One region of the Streptomyces sp. NPDC000229 genome, then DNA from elsewhere that is predicted to be linked to it. Evidence: riboswitches for the same ligand, from Rfam matches in the RefSeq annotation. Region 1 holds a riboswitch; the other holds the start of a gene.
The links. A riboswitch is a leader RNA that binds a small molecule or an ion and turns the genes downstream of it on or off. The one in region 1 is predicted to bind S-adenosylmethionine.

Region 1 (3,865 bases):
AGCGGGCCGGGGGCAGGGCGGTGGCCGCCGCGGCGAGGCGCTTGGTGCGGTCCGCGCGCTCGGCGGGGGGCATGGAGAGGGCCTCGTGGAGGGCGTCCGCCGTGCCGACGACGTCGTAAGGGTTCACCGTGATCGCGTCGTCGCGCAGCTCCTCGTACGCGCCCGCTTCCCGGGACAGCACCAGCGCGCAGCCCGCGTCCGAGACGACCGGGACCTCCTTGGCGACGAGGTTCATGCCGTCCCGGATGGGGTTGACCAGCGCCACGTCCGCCAGGCGGTACGCGGCGAGCGAGCGGGCGAAGTCGTCCTCGACGTGGAGGATCACCGGCGTCCAGCCGTCGCGGCCGTACTCCGCGTTGATCTCGTCGGCGAGCCGGGAGACCTGGGCGGTGTACTCGCGGTAGACCGGCAGGTCCTGGCGCGAGGGGTACGCGAACGCGAGGTGCACGACGCGCTCGCGCCACTCGGGCCGCTCGGCCAGCAGGTGCCGGAAGGCCAGCAGCCCGCGGACGATGTTCTTGGACAGCTCCGTGCGGTCGACGCGGACGACCGTCCTGCGGTCCGGGCCGATCTGGTCGCGCAGCAGCGCCATGCGGTCGTCCACGTCCGGGCGGCGTGAGCGGTCGCGGAGGAACTCGGCGTCCGCGCCGAGGCCGTGCACGCCCAGGTGGGTCTGGTGGGGCTTGCCGTGCGCCCAGTACTGCACGATCGGCGACTGGTCCTTGGGCCAGTGCGTCGTCACGTCCATGTCCCGCAGGGACTTCGCGCAGCAGTCCTGGAAGGCCTTCAGCCAGCGCCAGGTCAGGAAGCCGAGCCGGTCCGCGCCGAGCATGCCGAGGAGGAGCTCCTCGGCGATGTCGTCCGGGAGCATGGAGAAGTACTCCGGCGGCGCCCACGGCGTGTGCGAGAAGTGGCCGATGCGCAGGTCGGGGCGGAGCTCGCGGAGCATTCCGGGGACCAGGGCCAGGTGGTAGTCCTGGACGATCACGACCGCGCCGTCCGCCGCCTCCACCGCGAGGGCCTCGGCGAAGGCACGGTTGTAGAGGCGGTAGGACCCCCACTGGCGGCGGAATTCCGCGTCGAAGACGGGCTCCAGCGGCGTCTGGTACAGCATGTGGTTCACGAACCACAGCACGGAGTTCGCGATGCCGTTGTACGCGTCGGCGTGCACCGCCGCGTCGATGTCGAGCATCTTCACGCCCGGCTCGGCCGCGACGCCCTGCCGCACCGCCTGCCGGTCGCCGTCGCTCAGCGCGGCGCACACCCACAGCGCGCCCGCGTCCGGCCCGATCGCGGACAGTCCCGACACCAGTCCGCCCCCGCCGCGCCGGGCGTCGAACGTCCCGTCCTCACGTGGTACGTAGCTGACCGGACCGCGGTTCGAGGCGACAAGAATCTGGGCTGCCATGGAGACGAACCTAGCCCGTTGCGGAAACGCTCAAACGTACGGCCCTCAGGCCACCCGGCGGCGCCGTGCGTACTCGGCCACCTCGGTCATCGGCGGGCGTTCCTCGGTGTCGACGTCGTGCGTACGCGGTACGAAGCCGTCGTCCCCGCGGTCGAACTGCGTCAGCCGCGGCCGCACCAGGTGCCCCCGCGACAGCCGCAGCTGCGCCGTCCGGTAGATCGCCGCCGCCATCCGGCCCAGCGCCCGCTCGTCCTGGTGCCGGTGCTTGCGCACACCCACGTCCACCTGCGCGAGGGCGTCGAGGCCCACGGTGTGCAGGGCGTCGACGAGGAGGCCCAGTTCCACTCCGTAGCCGACGGGGAAGGGGAGACGTTCGAGAAGGGAGCGGCGGGCCGCGTACTCGCCGCCCAGCGGCTGGACGAACCCGGCGAGCTGCGGCCAGTGCAGGTTCAGCAGCGGCCGCGCCACCAGCTCGGTCACCCGGCCGCCCTGCCCGGGGGAGCCGGCCAGGGGGCGGTCGTACATGGCCTTGACGAAGTGGACGGACGGGTCGGTGAGGAGGGGGCCGACGATCCCGGTGACGAAATCGGCCGAGAAGTCACGCAGGTCGGCGTCGACGAAGCAGACGATGTCGCCGGTGGTGGCGAGGAGGGAGCGCCACAGCACCTCGCCCTTGCCGGGGAGGGCGGGTACGCGGGGGAGTATCGCGTCCCGGTGCACCACGCGCGCCCCGGCCGCGGCGGCGACCTCGGAGGTCCGGTCGGTGGAGCCCGAGTCGATCACCAGGAGTTCGTCGACGAGCGGGGTGGAGGCGGACATCAGCTCGCGGCGGATCACGGTGACGATGTCGCCGACCGTCGCCTCCTCGTTCAGTGCCGGCAGCACGACACTGACGGTCGTCCCGTGCTTGGCCGCGAGCAGCCGGTCGAGCGGTCGGTCGGCCACGGACCAGGACCGCCGCTCCAGCCAGCGCTCCACCTCTTCCAGCACGTGATCTCCATCTCGCGTATCGGACGACCATCTCAAGCGTCCGGGGGTTCGGTTACAGTCTTGAACAACGCGGATGGCCGTCGCATGTCGGGTCCCCGCGGAAACAATCGAATACCGCTCATCCAGAGGGGCAGAGGGACACGGCCCGTTGAAGCCCCGGCAACCCTCCAGTCGGCACTCGCAAGCTCTTGCGCGAGGCCCCGGCTAGGGAAGGTGCCAAATCCGTCTCATGGCGAAGTGCGCCATGAGGAAGATGAGGAGAAAGGGCCTCGCCTCCATGGCTGTACAGACTGTCGCCACCGCCAAGAACGTCGACCTCGGGCCTGCTTCCGCCCTCTCCTGTCGCGAATGCGGCGAGCGCTTCGCGCTCGGTCCCATTTTCGCCTGTGAGCTGTGTTTCGGGCCGCTCGAGATCGCCTACGACCTGCCGGTGGGTGACCCGGAAGCCCTGCGCAAGCAGATCGAGGCCGGTCCCGCCAACATCTGGCGGTACGCCCCTCTCCTGCCCGTGCCGGCCGACGTGACCGACAAGCCGAACCTGAACCCCGGCTGGACCAAGCTCGTCCAGGCGGACAACCTGGCGCGCGAGCTGGGTGTCGAGCCGGGCAAGCTGTTCGTCAAGGACGACTCCGGCAACCCGACGCACTCCTTCAAGGACCGCGTCGTCGCGCAGGCGCTCGAGGCGGCGCGCGCCTTCGGCTTCACCACCCTGTCCTGCTCGTCGACGGGGAACCTGGCGGGTGCCGTCGGCGCCGCCGCCGCCCGCGCCGGTTTCCGTTCCTGCGTGTTCATCCCGCACGACCTGGAGCAGGGCAAGGTCGTCATGGCCGCCGTCTACGGCGGCGACCTGGTCGGCATCGAGGGCAACTACGACGACGTCAACCGCTTCTGTTCCGAGCTCATCGGCGACCCGCTGGGCGAGGGCTGGGGCTTCGTGAACGTGAACCTGCGGCCGTACTACGCGGAGGGTTCGAAGACCCTCGCGTACGAGATCTGCGAGCAGCTGGGGTGGAAGCTGCCCGACCAGCTGGTCGTCCCGATCGCGTCCGGCTCGCAGCTGACGAAGATCGACAAGGGGCTCCAGGAGCTCATCAAGCTGGGCCTGGTCGAGGACAAGCCGTACAAGATCTTCGGTGCCCAGGCGGAGGGCTGCTCGCCGGTGTCGACGGCCTTCAAGGCCGGTCACGACGTCGTACGGCCCCAGAAGCCGAACACCATCGCCAAGTCGCTCGCCATCGGCAACCCGGCCGACGGCCCCTACGTCCTGGACATCGCCCGCCGGACCGGTGGCGCGGTGGAGGACGTCGACGACCAGCAGGTCGTCGACGCGATCAAGCTGCTGGCGCGTACGGAGGGCATCTTCGCCGAGACGGCGGGTGGCGTGACCGTGGGCGTGACGAAGAAGTTGATCGAGGCGGGCGTGCTGGACCCGTCCCTGACCACGGTCGTGCTCAACACGGGCGACGG
Region 2 (3,865 bases), on a different contig from region 1:
ACAACGCCCGTCCTCCGTACGGTAGTTCCACCGCGCCCCGTCCCGTACGAGCTCCTTCACGGCCCGAACGAACCGGTCGACGTGCTCGTCCGGCGTCCCCGCCCCGAAGCTGACGCGGATGGCGTTGAGGGAGGTGGTCCCGCCGTCGGGGGCGCCGCACTCGCCGACGTCCTGGGGATCGCTGCCGAGCAGGGTGCGCACCAGCGGGTGGGCGCAGAACAGCCCGTCGCGGACGCCGATGCCGTACTCGGCCGACAGCGCCGCCGCGAAGTGCGAACTGTTCCACCCCTGGACCACGAACGAGATGACGCCGACGCGGGTGGGGGTCCCCCCAGCCGAAGGCGAGGGGGATTCGTCGCCGAACAGCGACAGCACCTTCACCTCGGGCACCTCGGCGAGCCCCTCGCGGACCTTGCCGATCAGGTACTGCTCGCGGGCGACCAGGGTGTCGAACCCGGCTTCGGTGAGCGCCTTGCAGGCGGAGGCGATGGCGTACACGCCGATGACGTTGGGCGAGCCGGCCTCGTGGCGGGCGGCGGTGGTGTGCCATTCGACGTCCACCCCGCCGTCGGCGCGCCGCGCGACCTTGCGGGAGGCGCCGCCGCCGGCCAGGTACGGTTCGGCGTCGCGCAGCCAGTCGGCGCGGCCGGCGAGGACGCCGGAGCCGAACGGGGCGTAGAGCTTGTGCCCGGAGAACGCCACCCAGTCGACGTCCAGTTCGCGCACCGAGACCGGGTGGTGGGGCGCCAGCTGGGCGGCGTCCAGGACGATGCGGGCGCCGTGGGCGTGGGCGGCGGCGGCCAGCTCGCGCACGGGCCACAGCTCGCCGGTGACGTTGGACGCGCCGGTCACGCAGACCAGGGCGGGGCCGTAGGGGTCACGGTCGGCGAGCGCCCGCTCCAGCGTCTGGACCGCCTGTGCCGGCGTACGGGGCGCGTTGAGGTACGTGACCTGCGCGTCCCTCCAGGGCAGCAGCGAGGCGTGGTGCTCGGTCTCGAAGACGAAGACCTGGCAGTCGGCGGGCAGGGCGGCGGCCAGCAGGTTCAGCGAGTCGGTGGTCGACCGGGTGAACACCACCTGGTCGCCCTCGCGGCAGTCCAGGAACTCCGCCACCGCGACCCGGCTGTTCTCGAACAGGTCGGTCGACAGTTGCGACAGGTACCCGGCCCCCCGGTGCACGCTGCCGTAGTACGGCGCGTAGGCGGCCACGTCGTCCCACACCCGCTGGAGGGCCGGCGCGCTGGCGGCGTAGTCGAGCGCGGCGTACGTGACCTCGCCCCCGGTGACGAGCGGCACGGTGACATCCCGTCCCAGAACGGGCAGCGGGGAACAAACGGACTGGTCGGCGGCAACGGTGGTGACAGACATGGCGAACTCCCGTACAGGGCAGGCGAATCCGTCGCTTCGACGCACACGGGTGCGGCGCGGCGGAGGGGAAAAGGGGTACCGAAGAAGGGGCGATACGCCCTATCGCATTCGCTTGCTCACGAGACTGCTCCCTTGAGGACCAGGACCCCAGGGTGTGCAGGGGTCCGCGCTTGCCACAGGCTTCGCCGCCTGCGGCCTGGTCTTCACCCGGGGCACCCCGCCACGGACGGAGGGTTGCCGGACAGCGGGCCGGGGCCGTAGTCGCTGTCACTCATGACCTGCCGAGAAGTTAAGGCACGTGATCGCCCGAGCGCAACCCGTGTCCGGATCCCGGACGTCCCGACGGGTGGCCTGTCCGGCCGGTGTCCCCCGTGCCGAGGGCGCCGCGCGGTCCACACCGCGCGGGGACGCACGGCCGGTGCCGTACCGCCGCCGGCACCGGCCGGACGCCCCCGGAGCAGGCCCGCCACGTCACGGGCGCCGCCCTACGGGCGGTCACGCGCCGAAGGTGCGCTACGCGTTGCTCGCCGCCACCCAGCGGTCCAGCGCCGCGCGCGCCGCGCCCGAGTCGACCGCTTCGGCCGCCCGGGTGATGCCCGCCCGGATCCGCTCGGTCAGCGGCGCGTCCGACGGCTCCAGGGCCACGAGGGCCGCCGCCGCGTTGAGCAGCACCGCGTCCCGGACGGGGCCGGTCTCGCCGCCCAGCAGCCGGCGTGCCACGTCCGCGTTGTACGAGGCGTCCGCGCCGCGCAGCGCCTCGACGGGCACCAGGTCGATGCCCACGTCGCGCGGGTCGAAGGTCTCCTCGCGCACCGCGCCGTCACGGACGACCCACACCTTGGAGGTGGCCGTGGTCGTCAGCTCGTCCAGGCCGTCGTCGCCGCGGAACACCAGGGCGGATGAGCCGCGCTCGGCCAGCACCCCGGCCATGATCGGGGCCATCCGGGCGTCGGCGACGCCGGTCGCCTGGGCCTTCACGCGCGCCGGATTGGTGAGCGGGCCGAGGAAGTTGAACGTCGTCCGGATGCCCAGCTCCTTGCGGGCCGCCGCCACATGGCGCAGCGCCGGGTGGAACTTCACCGCGAAGCAGAAGGTGATGCCGGCCTCCTCCGCGACCTCCGCGACCCTCCGGGGCGTCAGGTCCAGGTTGACGCCGAGCTTCTCCAGCACGTCGGAGGAGCCGGAGGCGGAGGACGCGGCACGGTTGCCGTGCTTGACGACCTTGGCGCCGGTACCGGCGACGACGATCGCGGCCATGGTGGAGATGTTGACGGTCTTGGCGCCGTCGCCGCCGGTGCCGACGAGGTCGACGGACGGGCCGGGCACCTCGATGAGGTTGGCGTGCGCGTACATGGCGCGGACGAGGCCGGTGATCTCCTCGACCGTCTCCCCCTTGGCGCGCAGCGCGACCGCGAAACCGGCGATCTGGGCGTCGGTCGCCTCGCCCCGCATGATCCGGTCCATCGCCCACGCCGTGGCGTCGGCGCTCTGGTCGCGCCCCTCCAGCAGGGCGTTCAGGACGTCGGGCCACGAGCGGCCCGCCGCGGTGTCGCCTCCAGCGGGGTTCACAGCGCTCATGGTCGCTCCTGGTGTCGTACGTACGCGGAGTACGGGGCGTACAGGGATGACCACCACCCTATCCATCCCGGGGCACGGCAAAGAGCCCCGTCCAGCGAATGGACGGGGCTCCTGCCGTGGCGACCTTCTGGGGGTCCCCCGGGGGCGATGCCCCGGGGGGGAAGGTGATCAGTGGTGGCCGTGGCCGCTGCTGATCTCCTTGTACTCCTCGGGCGTGGCCTTGGGGATCTGGTTCCCCTCGCCGAAGTAGCCCTTGCTGAGCTTCGCGCGGAGCTTCTGCCCGAGCGACGGCTTGCGCTCGACGCCGTTCTCGTCGACCGTCGGGCCGATCTCGGCCGGCTCGTACTGCTCGTGCGCGGTGAGCGCGTGCATCTGGGCCTGGCTGAGGGGCTCGTGGATCTCGACGAACTCACCGTGCGGCAGGCGCTTGATGATGCCGGACTCACGTCCGTGCAGCACCTTGTCCTTGTCGCGCCGCTGGAGACCGAGGCAGATCCGCTTGGTGACGATGAACGCGATGACCGGGCCGACGAAGAAGAAGATCCGGACGAACCAGGTGATGGCGTTGATCGACAGGTGGAAGTGGGTGGCGAAGATGTCGTTGCCACCACCGATCAGCATGATCATGTACGCGGTGACCCAGGCGACACCCAGAGCGGTCCGGGTGGGCGCGTTGCGGGGCCGGTCGAGCAGGTGGTGCTCCCGCTTGTCCCCGGTGATCCACGACTCGATGAACGGGTAGACCGCGATCGCCACGAGCATCACGCCGAAGAGGACCAGCGGGATGAAGACGCCCAGGACCAGCGTGTGGCCCCACAGGTTGATCTCCCAGCCCGGCATGACGCGGACGAGGCCCTCGGCGAAGCCCATGTACCAGTCGGGCTGGGCGCCGGTGGACACCTGGTCCGGCCGGTACGGG

Region 2: it holds a riboswitch for S-adenosylmethionine, as region 1 does, so the genes downstream of both, ABT360_RS18180 (aminotransferase class V-fold PLP-dependent enzyme) here and thrC (threonine synthase) in region 1, are expected to answer to the same signal.

What each region holds. Positions count from the first base shown of each region.
Region 1 covers NZ_JBEPEL010000045.1:12,074-15,938, forward strand. Annotated here, with positions in the region: gene ABT360_RS21515 (alpha,alpha-trehalose-phosphate synthase (UDP-forming)) at 1-1,408, opposite strand, end outside; gene ABT360_RS21520 (glucosyl-3-phosphoglycerate synthase) at 1,454-2,398, opposite strand; SAM riboswitch class I at 2,514-2,658, shown strand; gene thrC (threonine synthase) at 2,643-3,865, shown strand, end outside.
Region 2 covers NZ_JBEPEL010000033.1:59,116-62,980, forward strand. Annotated here, with positions in the region: gene ABT360_RS18180 (aminotransferase class V-fold PLP-dependent enzyme) at 1-1,368, opposite strand, end outside; SAM riboswitch class IV at 1,530-1,647, opposite strand; gene trpD (anthranilate phosphoribosyltransferase) at 1,882-2,946, opposite strand; gene qcrB (cytochrome bc1 complex cytochrome b subunit) at 3,115-3,865, opposite strand, start outside.